4 regions of the Cupriavidus necator N-1 genome follow, and region 1 is predicted to be linked to each of the others. Evidence: predicted binding sites of a transcription regulator. Region 1 holds the regulator's gene; each other region holds the start of a gene.
The links. Region 1 encodes sigma-54, which starts transcription at its own class of promoters, with help from an activator protein. Its sites were predicted from a motif close to TGGCANGNAANCTGCTTT; they were not measured.
Positions count from the first base shown of each region.

Region 2: CNE_RS25845 (GTP cyclohydrolase II) is a predicted target of sigma-54. The motif match lies at 2,575-2,592, and genes of this name have one in related genera.
Region 3: CNE_RS02820 (pilin) is a predicted target of sigma-54. The motif match lies at 875-892, and genes of this name have one in related genera.
Region 4: CNE_RS18930 (collagen-like triple helix repeat-containing protein) is a predicted target of sigma-54. The motif match lies at 3,701-3,718, and genes of this name have one in related genera.

Region 1 is NC_015726.1:395,826-400,507, reverse strand. Features, by position in the region: gene lptC (LPS export ABC transporter periplasmic protein LptC) at 1-585, shown strand, start outside; gene lptA (lipopolysaccharide transport periplasmic protein LptA) at 654-1,304, shown strand; gene lptB (LPS export ABC transporter ATP-binding protein) at 1,362-2,162, shown strand; gene CNE_RS01980 (RNA polymerase factor sigma-54) at 2,298-3,779, shown strand; gene hpf (ribosome hibernation-promoting factor, HPF/YfiA family) at 3,828-4,178, shown strand; gene ptsN (PTS IIA-like nitrogen regulatory protein PtsN) at 4,634-4,682, shown strand, end outside.
Region 2 is NC_015723.1:1,718,101-1,722,782, reverse strand. Features, by position in the region: gene CNE_RS25855 (GntR family transcriptional regulator) at 17-751, shown strand; gene CNE_RS25850 (acyltransferase family protein) at 1,272-2,372, shown strand; gene CNE_RS25845 (GTP cyclohydrolase II) at 2,650-3,888, shown strand; gene CNE_RS25840 (URC4/urg3 family protein) at 3,885-4,682, shown strand, end outside.
Region 3 is NC_015726.1:576,745-581,426, forward strand. Features, by position in the region: gene CNE_RS02815 (TerC family protein) at 1-641, shown strand, start outside; gene CNE_RS02820 (pilin) at 960-1,430, shown strand; gene CNE_RS02825 (PglL family O-oligosaccharyltransferase) at 1,537-3,348, shown strand; gene CNE_RS02830 (glycine zipper family protein) at 3,350-3,868, opposite strand; gene CNE_RS02835 (hypothetical protein) at 3,883-4,317, opposite strand; gene moaC (cyclic pyranopterin monophosphate synthase MoaC) at 4,546-4,682, opposite strand, start outside.
Region 4 is NC_015723.1:185,469-190,150, reverse strand. Features, by position in the region: gene cpaB (Flp pilus assembly protein CpaB) at 1-719, opposite strand, end outside; gene CNE_RS18945 (TadE/TadG family type IV pilus assembly protein) at 770-1,246, opposite strand; gene CNE_RS18940 (prepilin peptidase) at 1,319-1,846, opposite strand; gene CNE_RS18935 (Flp family type IVb pilin) at 1,871-2,050, opposite strand; gene CNE_RS18930 (collagen-like triple helix repeat-containing protein) at 2,421-3,527, opposite strand; gene CNE_RS18925 (collagen-like triple helix repeat-containing protein) at 4,258-4,682, shown strand, end outside.

The sequences.
Region 1 (4,682 bases):
CTGCCGCTGCTGCTGATGGCCTTCGTGGCGGGCAGCACGTTCTGGCTGGTCCAGATCAACTCCCCCAAGGAAGACCTGGCCGCGCAAAGCACCAAGAAGCATGAGCCTGATTACTTCATGGACCGCTTCTCGGCCACCGAGCTGGCGCCGGACGGCAGCACCAAGATCCGCTTCACCGGCGAGCGCATGGTCCATTTCGAGGACGACCAGACCTACGAAGTGACCCGGCCCGCCATGCGCGCGTACGAGCCGGACCGCCCGCCGGTCACCGCCCGCGCCGATATGGGCCGCATGAACGCCGAGGGCTCGGTGATCGACCTGTACGGCAACGGCTTCGTCATGCGCCAGCAGGGCGTGGACGTGTCCAAGGACCCGCAGCTGACCGCCGCATCCAGTTATTTCCAGCTGCTGATCAATGACGACATCGTCAAGACCGACAAGCCAGTCAAGCTGACGCGCGGCCCGTCGGTGATGACCGCCAACGGCCTGATCTTCAACAACGTCACGCGCGAAGTACAATTGCTCGGCAATGTACGCGGCACCATCATCACCGGGCCGTCCCCAGGCCGCGCGCCGGGGTCCTGAGCCCCGGCCCGGGGGCCGCACCAACCCGCACCAACGTACCCAGACGCCCTCAAGCAACCCCTGCCAACATGACTGCTTCCCTGACGACATCGTCCCGTCGACGCACCGCCCCGGCTCTGCTCGCCCTGGCCATGGCCTTCGGCCTGCTGGCCCAGCCCGCCCTGGCCGAGCGCGCGGACCGCGACAAGCCGATGGTGCTGGAGGCGGACAACGCCAGCTACGACGACGTCAAGCAGATCTATACGCTGACCGGCAACGTGGTGCTAACCAAGGGCACCATGATCCTGAAGTCCGACGCGGCCGAACTGCGCACCGACCCCGAGGGCTACCAGTTCGCGGTAGCCACCGCCAAGCCGGGCAAGCAGGCCTACATCCGCCAGAAGCGCGAAGGCGTCGACGAATACATCGACGGCTGGGGCGACCGCATCGAGTACGACGGCAAGCAGGAGTACTCCAAGCTGATCGGCAATGCCCGCATGGCGCGCCTGCAGGGCGCCAAGCAGGTCGATGAGATCCGCGGCGCGGTGCTGACCTACGACAGCCGCAAGGAGTTCTACACGGCCGCCGGCGGCGGCAGTGGCGACGCCGCGGCCGCCAATCCGTCCGGTCGCGTGCGCGCGGTGCTGTCGCCGCGCCAGGACCAGAAGGCCGGCGCCACGGGCAATGGCGGCTCGCCGCTGGACCTGAAGACGGCGCCCGCGCCTGCCAACAAACCCTGACGCCTGGCGCCGGCTTGCCTGCCCGCGCCAGAAACGCCTGAACGCCAGACCGTGCCAATGACCGATACCGCAACCATCGCCGACAAGCCTTCCGTCGAAGCCTCCACCGTCCTTCCCGGCGGCAGCACGCTGGTCGTGCGCCACCTGAAGAAGCGCTATGGCTCGCGCACGGTGGTCAAGGACGTCTCGCTCGACGTGAAGAGCGGCGAGGTGGTCGGCCTGCTCGGGCCTAACGGCGCGGGCAAGACCACCTCGTTCTACATGATCGTGGGCCTGGTGGCGCTGGACGAAGGCGATATCGTGCTCGACGGCGACCACATCAGCGGCCTGCCGATCCACGAGCGCGCGCGCATGGGGCTGTCGTACCTGCCGCAGGAAGCCTCGGTGTTCCGCAAGCTCAACGTCGAAGAGAACATCCGCGCGGTGCTGGAGCTTCAGGTGAGCAACGGCAAGCCGCTGCCCAAGACCGAGATCGAGCGCCGCCTGGATTCGCTGCTCGACGACCTGCAGATCGCGCACCTGCGCAACAACCCGGCGCTGTCGCTGTCGGGCGGCGAGCGCCGCCGTGTGGAAATCGCGCGCGCGCTGGCGTCGTCGCCGCGCTTCATCCTGCTGGACGAACCCTTCGCCGGCGTGGACCCGATCGCCGTGGGCGAGATCCAACGCATCGTCAGTTTCCTCAAGGCACGCAATATCGGCGTGCTGATCACCGACCACAACGTGCGCGAGACGCTCGGCATCTGCGACCACGCCTACATCATCAGCGAAGGCACGGTGCTGGCCGCGGGCCAGCCCGAGGAAATCATCGCCAATGATGCAGTGCGGCGCGTCTACCTGGGCGAGAACTTCCGCATGTGACTTAACGGCCTGCCCGCGAGCGGCAGGCCTCTTCGCGGGTGCGCGTGGGCCCTCCCACAGCCAGCGGCGATCGGACCGCATAAGCGATAGCAATTTCCGTTCCAACAACGGAAAGATGCGCATAGAATAGCTCGCATGAAACCGTCGCTACAGCTCCGTCTTTCCCAGCATCTGGCCCTGACCCCGCAACTGCAGCAGTCGATCCGGCTGCTGCAGCTCTCCACGCTGGAACTGCAGCAAGAGGTCGAACAGGCGCTGACGGAAAACCCGCTGCTCGAGCGCGAGAACGACTGGATCGAAAGCCCGCTGCGCGTGGCGGCCGACGGCTCGGTCAACCTGCAGAGCGCACCGGCGCCCGCCCCGGCTGAGCCCCAGGGCAATGGCGAGGCTCGCGCCGACGGCGCGGGTGACGACGACAGCTATGGCGACAGCGGCAACGGCGACGACTACGGCAGCGGCGACTGGAGCCTGGACGACTTTGCCCGCCGCCCCCAGGGCGACGAGGATGAAAAAACGCCGATGCAGCTGCGCGAGGCCGAGCCCACGCTGCGCGAGTACCTGATGGAGCAGCTCACGCCGCTGAAGATCTCGGCGCGCGACAAAGGCCTGGCCATCTTCCTGATCGAATCGCTCGACGACGATGGCTACCTGAGCGCATCGCTTGAGGAGATCTGCACGGAGTTGCCGGAAGAACTCGAGTTCGAGATCGACGAAGTCCACGCCATCCTCACGCTGCTGCAGAGTTTCGACCCGCCCGGCGTGGGTGCGCGCAACGCCGCCGAGTGCCTGGCCCTGCAGTTGCGACGCCTGACGCACCCGCAACGCGAACTGGCGCTGAACATCGTTAGCAATCACCTGGAGTTGCTCGCAGTACGCGACTACACGCGGCTGAAGAAGGCGCTGCAGGTAGATGAAGTGGCACTGAAGTCCGCACACGAACTGATCCGCTCGCTGGCGCCCTACCCCGGCCATGCGTACAGCCGCCCGGAAGCGGATTTCGTGGTGCCGGACGTGTTCGTGCGCAAGGGTGGCGGCGGCTGGATCGCGCAGCTCAATCCGGATGTGATGCCGAGGCTGCGCATCAACGATATGTATGCCCAAATCCTGCGTGGCGCGAAGGGTGAGTCCGGCACGGCCGGACTGCAGCAAAAGCTGCAAGAGGCGCGCTGGCTGATCAAGAACATCCAGCAAAGGTTCGACACAATCCTGCGTGTCTCGCAGGCCATTGTCGAGCGTCAAAAGAACTTTTTCAGTCACGGCGAAATCGCCATGCGCCCCTTGGTTTTGCGGGAGATTGCCGATACACTGGGTTTACACGAGTCAACCATCTCCCGGGTGACGACCAATAAATACATGGCAACGCCGATGGGTACTTTCGAACTGAAGTACTTCTTCGGCAGCCACGTGTCCACCGAAACCGGTGGCGCGGCTTCATCAACGGCCATCCGCGCCTTGATCAAGCAACTGATAGGAGCCGAAGACCCGAGGAATCCCCTTTCCGACAGTCGCATTGCCGAACTGCTGGGTGAGCAAGGCTTTGTTGTTGCGCGCCGCACTGTTGCCAAGTATCGCGAAGCCCTGAAGATCCCCGCAGTCAATCTCCGCAAGTCTTTGTAGCCGAGCCCACCGCCTGCCTGGTGAGGCTCTTTCAGAAGGAGAAGCGCTATGAACTTCAAGATCAGTGGACACCACCTGGACATCACGCCCCCTCTGCGTGAGTACGTGGAAACGAAGCTGGAGCGAATCGTCAGGCATTTCGATCAGGTCATTGGCGTTAGCGTGCTGCTCTCTGTCGACAACCACAAGGAAAAGGACCGGCGTCAGTACGCGGAAATTAATCTACATCTCAAGGGCAAGGACATCTTTGTCGAGGCGCATCACGAAGACCTATATGCAGCGATCGACGCACTCGTCGACAAGCTGGACCGTCAGGTGATCCGCTACAAGGATCGCGTGCAAGGCCACGACCGCGAAGCGGTCAAGTACCAGATGGCCGCAGCGCAAATGCAGCAATGACCGTGCCCGGCAGCCCCGCAGCGGGCTGCTGAATCAGGATTGAACAGGCAAGCCGCGCCACGAAGCGCGGCTTTTTTGCGCCCTTGCGTTCCGGGTTGCCGCCGGCATGCCGCGCCCGCACTGGCGGTGCGGCCCGGCTGTGGCGCCGGAGCCAACGCTTTTCACCCGAATGGGCAAGAGTGTTCGCAAGCGCAGCGCCAAGGTGTATGCTGCGCCATACAAAGAGAGGGAATCCTGGCCGCGCCCCGCATCGGTGCGCCGGCTCCCGGCCCGGAGGCACGATTGCATCACCATGTATCGTTCTGCACCGGCTTGCCCCGCTGCGCTGCACAATACGGGGGTAGTCGCTGCTCTATAATGGGCCGGACGCCTCCGGCCAGGCCAACGGCAGCCCGGAGCCAGCCCACTGCCCCGCGGAACGATCTGCCCGCTAACTGAAATCCTGCGCATCGCCCATGAATCGTTTGGCCAAATTGCTGCCACCCGGCAACATCACCCTGGACG
Region 2 (4,682 bases), on a different replicon from region 1:
GACGCGGCAGGCGGTCATGAATAAATCCAATCCAGCAGAGATCAGCAGGCAACTTATCGAGGGGATCACCACCGGCCGCTACGCGGTCGGGTCGCTGCTGCCCACCGAATTCGAGCTGTGCGAGCAGTACCAGGCCAGCCGCTACACCATCCGTGCGGTGCTGCAGGAGTTGCAGCAGCTGGGACTGGTGTCGCGGCGCAAGAATGTGGGCACGCGGGTGGAATCGGCCAGGCCGCGGCCGGTGTTCCGGCCGTCGCTGGCGTCGGTGGATGACCTGGTGCAGTTCGGCGCGGAGCACCTGCGCGTGGTGCAGTCGGTCGAGGAGGTTGCCGTGCCGGCCGACGTCGCGGCGGAAATCGGCTGCGCGCCCGGTGCGCGTTGGCTGCGCATCTCTAGCCTGCGCATGGATGGCGGCAAGGACGGCACGCCGATGGCGTGGACCGATGTCTACGTGGATCCTGCCTATGCGGAGATCGGCGAGATGGTGCGGGAGTCGCCCGACACGCTGGTCAGCACGCTGATCGAGTCACGCTATGACCGGCAGATTGCAGAGATCTACCAGGATGTGCGCGCGGTTGCGGTCAGCGACCGGCGCGTTGCTGACGCGCTCAGGCTGGACCCTGGCGCCGCGGCGCTGAAGATCGTGCGGCGCTATATGGATGCGGCCGGCGAGACGTTCGAAGTCTCGGTGACGGTGCATCCCGCGGACAGCTTTTCGGTATCGATGCGCTTGCAGCGCTCGGCCGGCTAATCAGGCCGCGGTTGCTGGGGCGCGGCCGGCAAATGCCGCCTACGGAGTGCGCGCCGCAGGTCTCGTGTCGCGCACCGTGGTCGGGGCGGGGTACACGTCGTCGCTGGGCGCAATCGGTTGACGGGGCGGTGGCGGTGTCGCCGCGGTATCCCGCGGGACTCCCTCGCATCCCGCCAGGGCCGCGGCCAGAAGGGCGATGAGGGAGCACACAGCCAAGCCGCAACGGAAGGCGTGACCGGCGCGGGAGAAGAGCGTGCGGTGCTGCATAAGCGGGCCCCAGTGGCAATGGTGATTGTAGCTTAGCCTACTGGCGCACAAAGAAACGTCCCTTGAATACGTGGTTCAAGCCTGACGTCCCCCCTATCCACCCGACAGTTGAATTTTGGGCCGCGACGGCAAACTCGCAACAAGCCGGGGCAGTGTGTAACGAATCTATAGGTAGTGGCGTATGCGCCATATTAGAGCCGGTGCAAGCAGGTAGAATCGCGCCTTCCGTGGCAATTGCAGCATTCCTATAACAATGAGCCCTCGTCCGTCGCGCCTGCCTTGCATCGACGCCCTGAAAGCGGTCAGCTCCCAGTTGATCGTGCTCCATCACCTGGCCTTCTATGGCCCGATGTCCGATACCGCGTATCGGCTGGCCCCGGGGCTGGTGGACTGGCTGTACGACTACGCCCGCATCGCTGTGCAGGTCTTCCTAGTGATCAGCGGCTTTCTCGCCGCGCGCAGCCTGGCGCCGCATGGCCGGCTGGAGATCCGCCAGCATCCGCTGCTGGTGCTGTGGCGGCGCTACCAGAAGCTGGTGGTGCCCTTTGCCGCGGCGCTGCTGCTCAGCATTGCCGGTGCCGCCCTGGCGCGCCATTGGATGGTGCACGACTCGATCCCCGCGCCGCCCGGCCTGCTGCAGTTCCTGGCGCACGTGACGCTGCTGCATAACGTGCTCGATGTCGATGCGCTCTCGGCCGGGGTCTGGTACGTGGCTATCGACCTGCAGCTGTTTGCGCTGCTGCTGGGCGCGCTGTGGGCCGCGCGCGCCGTGGCGGGCGGGAAAGCGCCGGCGGGTGCCGGGGCCAGCATCGGCATCGTGGCGCTGGTGGCGGTGGCGTCGCTGTTCTGGTTCAACCGCGATGCCGCGTGGGATATCTGGGCCGTGTACTTCTTCGGCGCCTATGGCATGGGGGCGCTGGCCTACTGGGCGTCCAACCCCGGCCGCCCGGTGTTGCCGCTGCTGCTTATCGGCGCGGTCGCGCTGGCGGCGCTGGCGGTGGATTTCCGGCTGCGCATCGCGGTGGCGCTTGCCACTGCGCTGCTGCTGGCGGTGGCGCGCCGCGGCGGCTGGCTGGAGCGCTGGCCGCGGGCGCGCGTGGTCGGCTTCTTCGGGCGCATTTCCTATTCGGTGTTCCTGGTTCACTTTCCGGTTTGCCTGCTGGTCAACGCGCTGGTGTCGAACCTGGCGCCGGGCCAGCCGGTGCTGAACGCGCTCGGCATGGTTGCCGCGTGGGGGCTCAGCAATGTGGCCGGCGTGCTGTTTTATCGCTACATCGAAAGCGCCCAGCCGCTGGCGGCGCTGCGTGCGCTGCTGGGCAACGGCCGCGACCCCGCCGGCCGGCAAAGCGTGTAATGCTTGCAGGCACTGCCGCGCAGCGGCGGCACGGTTTGCCCCGGACGGCGCCGTGCCCGCATGGCCGTGCGCGCCTTTTGTTGGTGCGTATGCACCCGCGATGTCTCGCCGCCGGCACGCGATGCGTGCATGCCGCCAGCGCGGACTTGCGTTCGGCGCCACACACATTGCCGCAACACTCGCGTAAACGGGCATTGGGCGATGGCACAAAGGTTGCCTAGTATGGAATCGTAAACCTGACCATTTGGTCAGGATTCCATCGGGAACCGAGGGTGCCATGTCCGACCATATCGTCCTCACCTCACACGCACGCCGCGACAAGCCGGCCGAGCCCATCCACTGGGGCGCCCCCACGGCGGCCGAGCGCGGGCCGGTCATCGCCAGCCTGGCGAATCCGGCACAGCGCAATGTGATCGGCACTCATGCTGGCGCCTACGCCATCTACCGGGCCCTGGCGGTTGCCGCGGGCGCTTTGCAGCGCGACCATCGCACCGACCTGACCGATACCGCGCCGGCGGAAGCCATTGGGCCGCATCCGCAATGGGGCGACCCGGAGAAAATTGTCTCGCTGGATCCCTGGGGCCACCTGGTTTCCACCGTCTTTGCCGACCGCATCGCGGCCGGCGTGGATATTCGCCCGACCATCGCCGTCACCCGTGCGCATATCAACATGCCGGAGCTGGTGTCGGCCATTGCGGCCGGCCGGCTCAAGCCCGACGGCGACATCCTCCATGCCAATGGCGACGTGCGGGTGACCAAGGCGGCGGTCGACCCGGTGTGGTACCTACCCGGGCTGGCGGCCCGTTTCGGCATCAAGGAAAGCGTGCTGCGCCGCAGCCTGTTCGAGCAGACCGGCGGCATGTTCCCGGAACTGGTGACGCGGCCGGACCTGAAGGTGTTCCTTCCGCCCATCGGCGGCATGACGCTGTACTTCTTCGGCGACGTCAGCCAGCTGGGCAAGCCCGAGACCCGCGTGGCGTGCCGCGTGCACGATGAATGCAACGGATCGGATGTGTTCGGGTCAGACATCTGTACCTGCCGGCCGTATCTGGCACATGGCATCGAGGTGTGCATCGAGATGGCGCAGCAGGGCGGTGTCGGGCTGGTGGTCTACAACCGCAAGGAGGGCCGCGCGCTGGGCGAGGTGACCAAGTTCCTGGTCTACAACGCCCGCAAGCGGCAGGTGGGCGGCGACCGTGCCGAGACTTACTTTGCCCGCACCGAATGCGTGGCAGGCGTGCAGGACATGCGTTTCCAGGAGTTGATGCCGGATGTGTTCCATTGGCTGGGCATCCGCCGCATCGACCGCTGGGCGTCGATGAGCAACATGAAGCATGGCGCGCTGGTGGCGCAGGGCATCGAGGTGGTCGAGCAGGTGGCCATCCCCGAGGCCCTGATCCCCGCCGATGCCCGTGTCGAGATCGATGCCAAGGTGGCCGCCGGCTACTTTACGCACTACACGCCGCCGGATGCGAACGAACTGGCCCTGGCAAAGGGCAGGGGGTTGAACGAATGACGATGTTTCCCGAGGATGGCAAGCCCGGCATGGACCGCCAGGGCACAGGTAACGAGATGCGGCCGGGTGCCGGCTGGCTGAGCCCGGTGCCGGAAGGGCATCCCGCCTCGGCGCTGCTGTGTGCCGAGGCGGTGCGCACGCATTGCGCGGCGGTCACCGAACACGTGGCCAGCGGCGCGTCCGAGCTTTTCACCTGGCATCCGGACCGCGTGCATGCAATTGCCGACTATGTCGCCAGCACCATCCGCCAGCGCTATCCGGACCTGCAGGTGCCGTACCACAGCCGCTGGCGCCATTTTGAAAGTGGCGCCGTCGACCAGCGCGCGGACCGCTGGCAGGTGTTGTGCGAGCGTGCCGCGCTGAGCGGGCCAGAGCACCGCGAGGAGCGCGCCCGCATCGGCATCGACCTGGTCATTCCAAGCGTACTGCTGGATGCCGGCGCCGGCCCGGACTGGCGTTACCGCGATCCGGCCAGCGACCTGGTGCTGACGCGCTCGGAAGGGCTGGGCGTGGCCAGCTTCGTCCTGTTCGCGCGCGGCGGCTTCTCGGCCGCGCCGGGCGATCCGCTGCGCGCGGACGCCGAGCGGCTGCAGCGCATCGATGCCGACAGCATCGCCCACGCCTTCCAGGTCGCGCAGCACAACCCGCTGGTGGGGCTGGAAGGCCGCGCCGGCCTGCTGCGCCGCCTGGGCGAGGTGATGGAGGCGACTCCGGCGCTGTTCGGCCGGCCGGCGCGGCTGGGCAACCTCTACGACTACCTGAAGGCGCATGCGGTCAACGGGCAGCTCGACGCC
Region 3 (4,682 bases), 180 kb from region 1:
CCAATATCGTCCTGTCCGGCGACAACGCGGTGGTGATCGCGCTCGCCTCGCGCAACCTGCCGCCCGCCCAGCAGAAGAAGGCCATCTTCTGGGGCAGCGCCGCCGCCATCATCATGCGCGTGGTGCTGACCGTGGCCGCGGTCAAGCTGCTGAGCCTGCCGTACCTGAAGATCGTCGGCGCCGTTCTGCTGGTCTACATCGGCGTGCAGCTGCTGACCGGCGATGACGACGAGGAAGGGCACGATGGCAAGGACAATATCTGGGCCGCCATCCGCACCATCCTGATCGCCGACCTGGTGATGTCGCTCGACAATGTGGTGGCCGTGGCCGCCGCTGCGCAGAAAGGCCCCGAAGGCAGCCAGCTGATGCTGCTGATCATCGGCCTGGGCCTGTCGATCCCGCTGATCGTGTTTGGCAGCACGCTGCTGCTCAAGGTCATGGAGCGCTTCCCGGTCATCATCGTGCTGGGTGCCGCGCTGCTGGGCTACCTGGCGGGTGAGATGCTGGTCAGCGACCCGGTCGACGCCGCCTGGTTCGAAGTCCACGTGCCGCACGCCCACCTGGTATTCGGCGCCGCCGGCGCGATCCTGGTGGTGCTTATGGGCAAGCTGCTGAGCCGCCGGTCGGCACAGACCGCCTGACGAGGTTCCGCCCAGGCGAGAAGGGCGGCCAGCTGGCCGCCCTTTTTCGTTGGCGCGCCGGCAAGGCGGTCGTCGGTGCCTTGGCCAACTAACTCATGTGAGTGATCGCACATTTTGTCGCTTCGCGCGGTGGTAGCGGGCGCAAGTGACAAATTTTGGCGCATCCGGCAAGCATCCCCCTGACGGGTGACGAAATTTGTCGCTTTTTACCCCCGACGGATGGGGGATGCCCCTGGCACGCTTACTGCTCAATGGTCCCCGCGTCACGAAACCGAAGACGTGCAACGCTTAACCAAAATCTCTTCGAGGGGTCAAATCATGCAACGGGTACAACAACTGAAGAAACTGGGCCGTCGTGTCCAGAAGGGCTTTACGCTGATCGAACTGATGATCGTGGTTGCGATCATTGGTATTTTGGCGGCGATTGCGATTCCGCAGTATCAGGATTATGTGACGCGCTCGCGCTGGTCGGACGTCTATTCGCAGGTTGCGCCTCTGAAGATGGCGATTGCTGAGTGCAGCCAAGTCAACAACGGTGTAATCGATGCCAAATGCGATACTGACGTACTTCTGAAGGCGGCCACTGGCTATCCGACACTTCCGGCGCCGACCAATGCCACTGTAACCTTGACGGCCAAGACCGGCGCAGTTGTGATGACGGGCAAGGCTGCACTGGCCGGTTGTGAAGTCACGCTGACGCCGGACAATACTACCAACGCGAACGCGATCCAATGGGCTGCCACCAACACTGGTGCCGCGCCTTGCACCAAAGCAAAAACGGGAATCTAATTCTCGGCTTGTCTGAATGCTAAGCAAAGAAAAAGCGCCTTCGGGCGCTTTTTCTTTGCCCAGCCACCAAGCTATCATGCGCGTTTCCCTATAAACAGGCGCCCCGATGCAGCCGTCCAGGCCCTTCCTACCGTCGGCCGCCCTCATCGCAGCAATCGTCATCCCGCTGCTAGTCTCCCGGCACACGCTGCCGCTGGCGACGTTCTATGGCGAATGGACCGCCGCATTCTGTGCCATTACCGTCTTCGCCTTCCATGCGATCCACAAGTCCCCAGCAGCGAGTTCGGAAACCCATATGTGGCTTCCGTGGGGCTGCCTGCTGTTTGTCTGGCTAAGCCTTGTCAGCCTTTTACTCGGCGCCCTCGGTCACGCTGACATCACTGGCAGCCGGCTGATCACGATTCTCACGCTGATCCTTGGAGCCGCAGTGACTTGCGCTGGATGGTGGTATCGACGCGCGCCAGCAACAACCACGCAGGACATCGGCGATGCCTTCGCCACGGCCTTTCTCATTGCGGGGTCGCTCGGTACGCTCACGCAATGGGTGCAGCTCTTCCACCTCGAACCCCGCGCCTTCGGCCTCGTCTCCACCTACTTCTACGACAACAATCGCCGCCTCTGGGGCAACCTGAACCAACCCAACCACCAGGCCACCGTTGAAGGCCTGGCGTTGGTGGCGTCAGTGTGGCTGGCTTCGCGTGGCCGCTTGCGTTTCCCGATGTGGCTCGCCGCCGTGGTCTTGCTGGAAAGCGGCATCGTGCTGTCCGGTTCGCGCACCGGCGTGCTGCATGTTGGCCTGGCTGCGGTCTATGCACTGGTCGCAGCGTGGCTCGCACGAGGCGGGCGGAGCGACTCGGATCCAATGCAGCGACCAGTCGGTCTGCTCGTCGCAGCAGTAGCAATGGTGGCGATGCTGCTGATCCTGCAGCCCGCGATCCGCGCGGCAGGGCAAGCCTTCGACTGGCGCCTGTTCGACACCATCGCCCAACTCGAAGCAGAAGACCAGATGTCCGCGCGCGGCGCGCTGTGGACCCACGCGCTGGCAATGTTCCGCTCCCACCCCTGGTTCGGTGTCGGCTGGGGCGAGTTCGGCTGGGCGCAATTCCAGCAAATGCAGCAAGTCGGCGTGAAGGTGGAGATGTCCCTGCACGCCCACAACGCCATCCTCGACCTGCTTGCGAAGACGGGCATCGTCGGCACCGCCGGCGTAGGCCTGATCCTGCTGGCGTGGCTATGGCGCGTGGTTCGGGTTCGCCTGTGGCACGGCGATAGCGAAGAGCGCAAGCAGACCGTGCTGGTTCTTACCTGGCTGGCGATGCTGTGCGCGCATTCGATGCTCGAATACCCGCTGCATTACCTCTATTTCTTCCTGCCGTTCTGCTTCATGCTCGGTTGGCTGGAGCCGTCAGGCTTCGGGCGTTGGCGCGTGCCGATGCCAGTGGCACGGGCGCTGGCGATCGCGTTTGTCGTGGTGGCCGCGGCCGTGCTGGCCACCATGTGGCAAGACTACCGCCGCGCCGAAGCCCGCGAATACGCCAGCAGCGAAGGCCACCGCAATGCCTTGCCGATGCCGCGCTTCTGGTTCCGCCAGCACGCGCAGGCCGACGCTGCCGGCCTGGCCACCATTACGCCGGCTAATGCGGCAGATTTGTTGCCCGCCCACATCGCCGCCGTGCACCTGCTGCCTACGCCGACCATGATCGCGCGCACCGCATGGCTGCTGGCGCTGACCGGCGATCCTGCGCAAGGTCGCCAGTGGATGGAACGGCTGCGCTGGTACTACCTTGGCGATGAAGTCGCGCAATACGCTGAGATTGCGAAGGCATGCCGCGACCTGACGCCAGATGAACGCCCGCAGGCATTCTGCGCATGGGTTGGCGACCGTTCGCGTCGGTACTCCGAATGGCCCCGGGGCTGACCTAATAGTACGGATACGGGCTGTAATAGGCCGGTGGCGGAGGCGGCGGATTGTAGTAGTACCGCGGTGCCGGCTGCGGCGTAGCGGCGACGCGTCCGGGAGCGGGCACCCGGTTGCCGCTGGCGTACATGCACTGGACATAGGCCGCATCGTATTGCTGCTGCGTGCCGTAACCGGCGTACTGGGCATTGCCCGCGCCGACCGCCGCGCCAGTCAGCAGGCCGACGCCTGCACCCACCGCCGCACCCGATCCGCCATTAAAGGCCGCGCCCGCCGCTGCGCCCAGCGCGGTGCCGACCACGGCGCTGCCGACGGCGGCATTGTTGGCGGCCTGCGAGGATGAGACACCGCCCACCCGCCCGAAGGCGAACTGGCGACAGTTGTAGTCGTCGGCGCGGAACTGGTCGAAGCTCTTGCCGGTGCCCGGCAGCACCATCACGCTGGGGCCGGCAGGCATCACGGCGCACGCGCCGAGGGTCAGGGTGGCCACGGCCAGCGTGGCGCGGGTCAGGGCATGCATGGTGTCACCCCGCATCAGGAGTTGGCCGGCGGCTGCGCCGGTATGCGCTGCCAGCCGCCGGGACAGGACTGCACATAGGGGTAGTAGCCTTCGGGCTGGTCGCAGTGGTACCACCAGCCCTGCTGCGGCGCTACGCCGTCCGGGCCGGGTACCGGCACGGGGCCGTTCGGTCCCTGTTCGATGTACTGCGGCGGCGCCGCGGGTGCGGTGACCACGGCGGGCGGGTAGTAGTACGGGGCGGGGTAGCCATACGGGTAGCCGCCGTAGAACACGCCGGGCCCGAAATAGAGGCCCACGCCGACGCTTGTGCGCGTCTTGATAAAGCCGCCGCGTGCGTCGCTATCGTGCAAAGCGGCATCGTGGAGATCCGCCCGCCCGGCGAGGGCGGCGCCGCTTGCGGCCGTGGCCGCCAGTGCCAGGGCGATCTGGCAGAGCATGCGCCCGTTCATGGTATCCACCTCTTCCCCGCGCGCACCGCATGGCACGCCACGGACAGGGTCAGCAGGCCGCAACTAGCGCGGGCCTGCAATCATATTGAATACCAAATTGTCCCGTGCCGGCGCCACGGCGGTGCGGCTGGAAATGCGGCGTTACCTTTATTACCGAGGAACGACGTTGGCGTAAGACGTCGTGACCCAGCCCATCGCGGCGCGTGTTGCAGGCGTCACGTGGGGAGGTCAGCCGGCCGCCACCCAATCCCCCGACTTGCCCCCATGCTTTTCCAGCAACTTCACATTGCCGATTACCATGCCGCGGTCCACTGCCTTGCACATGTCGTAGATCGTCAGCAGCGCCACCTGCACGCCGGTCAGCG
Region 4 (4,682 bases), on a different replicon from region 1:
GCGGGCTGGGGTTCGGCAAACATGCCGTCGCTGGGCATGGCTTCATCCTGCGGATTGCGCAGCGCCAGCAGCAGGCGCCCGGACTGCTGCGCCATCGCCAGCCGGCTGACCTGCTCCAGCGGCACCGACAGCACCGCGGTCTTGGCGCCTTCCTGGCGCGCCATCATCTGCTCCGGCTTGGCGTTCTGCGGCCGGTTGACCGAGGCGACGCCATAGGCCAGCACGCGCAGGCGCGACAGCAGCATGCGCGCCTGGCTTTCCGGGATCTCCTGCTGGTCGCGGCGCAGCACCAGGAAGACATCGACATAGTCGCCCGGCTGCACCTGGTTGCCGACGCCGATGACTTCATCGACCGACACGGCCACCGCGCGTTCGCCCTCCCGCACCTGCGTGGCCAGGCCGGCCAGCAACTGGCTTTCGAGCACCGGCACGTTGGCACCCAGTGCCAGCAGCGGCACCTGCCCGGTCACGCGTGCCACCTCGCTGTAGGCGCCGGCAGGATCGATGGGCAGCATCTCTACCTTGAGCGCATCGGCGTCAAGCGGCTTGCCTGCTTCCGCCGCGCGCGTGGTCACCACCACCGGATGCAGCGGCCTGGCCGCATTCGACGCCGCGGGCACCTGGGCCGGCTGGCGGCCCACCTGCCACGCCAGCAGCGCAAGCAGCAGGGCCAGGCCGAGCAGCACCCCCGCCAGGAGTCGGATCTGCTTGCTGGTCATGCGGGATTCCTTGGGATGAGCATGGCGTGGGGGCGTCGCGGCATGGCGGCTCAGATATCAGGAGAAAGCTGGACCATGGCCGAGCCCGACAGCATCGCGGGGATCGGGACCATCGGCACGGCGGGGAGGATGTTGGTGGTGGGAAGGTTCAGCGTGACCTGCACGCAGACATCGGTGGAACCGGGCGCGCAGGGCACCGCCTGCGCAACGTTGCCGGGGGGCAGCAGATTCCTGATGGAGGTGGGAAGCGTGCCCCGCGCCATCGCTGCCGCGGCATCGACGCGCGCGCCCTGCGTGGCCGCGAGGCCTGAGCCGGAAACGCCCGCTGGATAGCGCAGCGCAGCGCGCGCGCCTTCCTCGGCGGCCAGCGTCAGCACCTGCTGAAGCGCCAGCATCACGCCGTAGTAAATGATGCCGATCACGATGGCGAGCAGCACCGGCGCCACGATCGCAAACTCGATCGCAGCGCTGCCGGCGCCGTGGCGGCGTCGGTTGATCCCCCTGTTGGCCCTTGCGTGCAGCAACATCTGAAACCCCGGTCCTTTGGTGTTCTTTCGCGCCGACCGGCGACGCAGCCTGCTTGCCCGTGGCCTGTCCGGCTATTGGCCCGCGGCCATCCAGACCAGCACGCCCACGGCCAGGTACGCGGCATATGGAATGCCGCGCGCCCGCGAAAACTGCGCCGTTGGAATGGGTCTGTCCTGGTGATGCAAGGCTTGCTCCGTAGCCGGCGTGCTGGCTGCCACGCGCAGGCGTGCCGCGGCCCGCTGCCGAAGCGCGGCCAGTACGCTGCTGTCCAGTGCCAGCGCCAGCAGCGCGTGCACCAGCCCGAGCAGGCTGCCGACGACCCATGCCACCACCAGTCCTTGCGGGCCGGTGAACAGGCCCACCACCGCCAGGAACTTGACGTCCCCTGCGGCCATGCGCCCGAGGGCGTACGCCGGCAGCGTGACGGCAAGACCCAGCCCCGCGCCGGTCAGACGCGCGGCCAGCGGCAGTTCCGTGGCCTGCCCGGCGAGCAGTGCAAGTCCGAGGACCAGCACGGCGGCCGCCAGCAAGGCGTTGGGAACGCGCCGGTAGGCAAGATCTGTGTAGAGGGTCGCCGCGCAGAGGAGCGCGGCAATCACGCCGGTCTTATGGTTTCGGCCTGCTCAATTGACGAACCATCCCGAAACCTTGACTGAGAGCCGGGTGAAGCTGGCGTTGAGTTCTGTGCCGAGTTGGCCGGCGCCGACTGCGATGGCCAAAGCGACGAGCCCGACGATCAAGCCATACTCGATAGCCGTCGCCCCGCGCTCATCTTTAATAAAGCGTGCAATGAGTCGTTTCATGTTGTCACTCCCGAGTGATCTAAGAAGCCGCGATCACGCTTCCCCCGTTCGATTATCACGGTGCTCTGTGGCCCGCTCTTTTATCGACATTTCACGCTTGCTGCGTTTTCTTTTTAAGATATGGAATGTCTCAACCATACCCCTCCTATGGGTGATAGCAATGACCCAAAGGGGTTAAGACATGCGTTTGAAACGACCCGGCACGCCCGGGTCACAGGTTGTCAAAGAACAGGCTTGCAGGCCGGGAACCGGCCTGCAAGCTGGCATTGCGGTCATTGCGGCCGCAATGCCAGCCAAAATAAAAAGATGCGCTGCGACGGGGTGATGAGCGACAGCGCACCGTGAAAACACCTAGCCGGTATGAGACATTTCAGCGCAGCAGGCCACCCACCAGCGGCAATTGCAGCGTCTTGACGTCGCCGCTGCCACCCTGGCTGTCTTGAGCGCCCTGCTTCAGCCCGCCGACCAGCCCGGTCACCGGCGCCAGCAGCGCGGTCACGGGACTGAGCGCGCCGCCCGCGGAGCCGCCCTCACCGCCGCCGGCGACCTTGGCCAGCGGCAGGTTGTTCACCACGCCGCCGAGCGGGTTGCCGCCGCCCTGACCATTGCCGTTGAGGAGCGCGCCAGCGGCCGCGACCGTCTTGCCGGCCTCAGTCACCACGCCGCCCAGCGGCGAGACCACCGGCGCGTGGCTGTTGCTGATCATGCTGCCGCCGGCAGCCGCGGTATTGCCGACCTTGTAGAGCAGGCCGTTGGCCGGATCGCCCAGGTGCGTGACCGCGCCCAGGGTCTGCGTGCCGTCGGTGACCTTGCTGGTCAGCGGCACGATGACCTTGCTGACCGAATTCGTGACCTGCGCGACCGGGCCTTCGGACAGCACGCTGTGCACCTTGCCGCTGCTATCGTGCACCGCGATGCCCACGTGCCTGACCAGGCCGCCCACCGGCTCGGTCACCGGCGCCAGTGGTGCCAGCTTCTCGGTGCCCAGGCCGTACACCAGGTCGCCGCCGCTGATCAGCGTCTCGCCCACGTCGTGGACCACATTGCTGGTGCTGGCCACCGTCACGCCAACCGGGTTGTCGACCGAACCGATCTGCCCCAGCCCGTCGCGCACGCCCGCGCCGAGCGAGCCAACGGCCCTGCCGGCATTGATCACCACGTCGCCGGCGCCTTCGCGCGCCTTGGTGGGCAGCAACGGCAGCGGCGCTTCCTGGATGCTCTTGCCGACCTCGCTGATGGCATTGCCCGTGGCCACCACGGTATTGCCCGCGCCTTCGGTCACCTTGGCGGTGGGCGTGGTCTCGCCCGATGCGGACGGTCCCGGCGTGACCGGCGTGTCGATGTTGCTGTTCGGCCGCGGATTGGCGCCGCTGCCGCCACCGCTCGACGAACAGCCTGCCATCAGCAAGGCAATAGCGGCCACGCCGGCCGCGGCCAGTGAGGTCATGGAATGCTGCGACGGATGCTTGGTTTGCATTGTCCTTCTCCTGTCTTGTTGGCCACGGTGCTGCCGGCCGTCTTGTCTTATGTGCGCCGCATGGGATTGCCGACGAGCCTCCCCGGAGTCCCGCTTTGTTCCTCTGGCGGACCGCTCCGAACCGGCACGGCAAGACAGTGGAACGCGGGATCGTCGGCGCGTCTGGACAACAAATGGCAAGGCCCGTGCCAGCGGCGCCGGCGGTGCCGGCACGGAACCGGCCGCGGCGCTGCAAGCCTTGCCTGGCGCGGATTGCCGGGGGTCCGGGGTAGCCACGTGCTGGGCCCAAACGCCGTTGCGGCGCGGGCCTGACGTGTTACGTGCTACGTAACGTGTTCCGGGAACACGGGAACACGGCGGCGCGGATGACCGTGGCGGGAGGGCGGTGGCAGCGCACGGCACGGCGCGCTTTCCTGGCTGGGTCGCCATCGCCGCATGGCCCGCCGTTCCGGCTGTTTTGTTCCCTGCAGACGCCACACGTTACGTAACGCGTAACGCGCAGCCGCCCCGACACCCGTCCCCGGCGGCGCCGCAAGCGGTTCCCGCCACTCCCCTGGGAACCGCGCCCGGCAAGGCTTTGCGGGCACCACACCCGACTTCCGCAGGGTCCCTTCCGGGACGCGTCGCGGCGCTGGCATACCGATTGCGCCATATCCGTCACCGCCGCACGCAGAAAGCGAACGCGTTGCGCGGCCGAGCGATTTAAACGACGGGAATGAGGGAACAGAACATGCGCAAACAACAACTCGCCGTAACGGCACTCCTCGCAACCTTGCTGGCCCTGGGTGGCTGCGCCAGCGGCAGCGGATCGACCTCCATGGGCACCAGCGATACGGCGGGCACCAATGGCGGCACTAAGACTACCGGAACCGATGGCACTGGCGGCATGGGTGGCTCCGGCGGCAGCACCGACCTGGCCGGCGGCGGTACCGGTGGCACGGGCGGCGGCACGGGTGGTACCGGCGGCACCGGTGGAACGGGTGGCAACGGCGGCAACACTGGCGGCGGCGAAACGCCCACCTCGCTGACCCCGACCGCCACGGTCATCAACAATGCCGGCACGGTGCTGGGCAATACGGGCAGCACCGTCACCGACCTCGGCAACCAGCTCGGCAGCGCCAACCTGCCGCTGGTGCCGACGCAGACGCAAAGCGG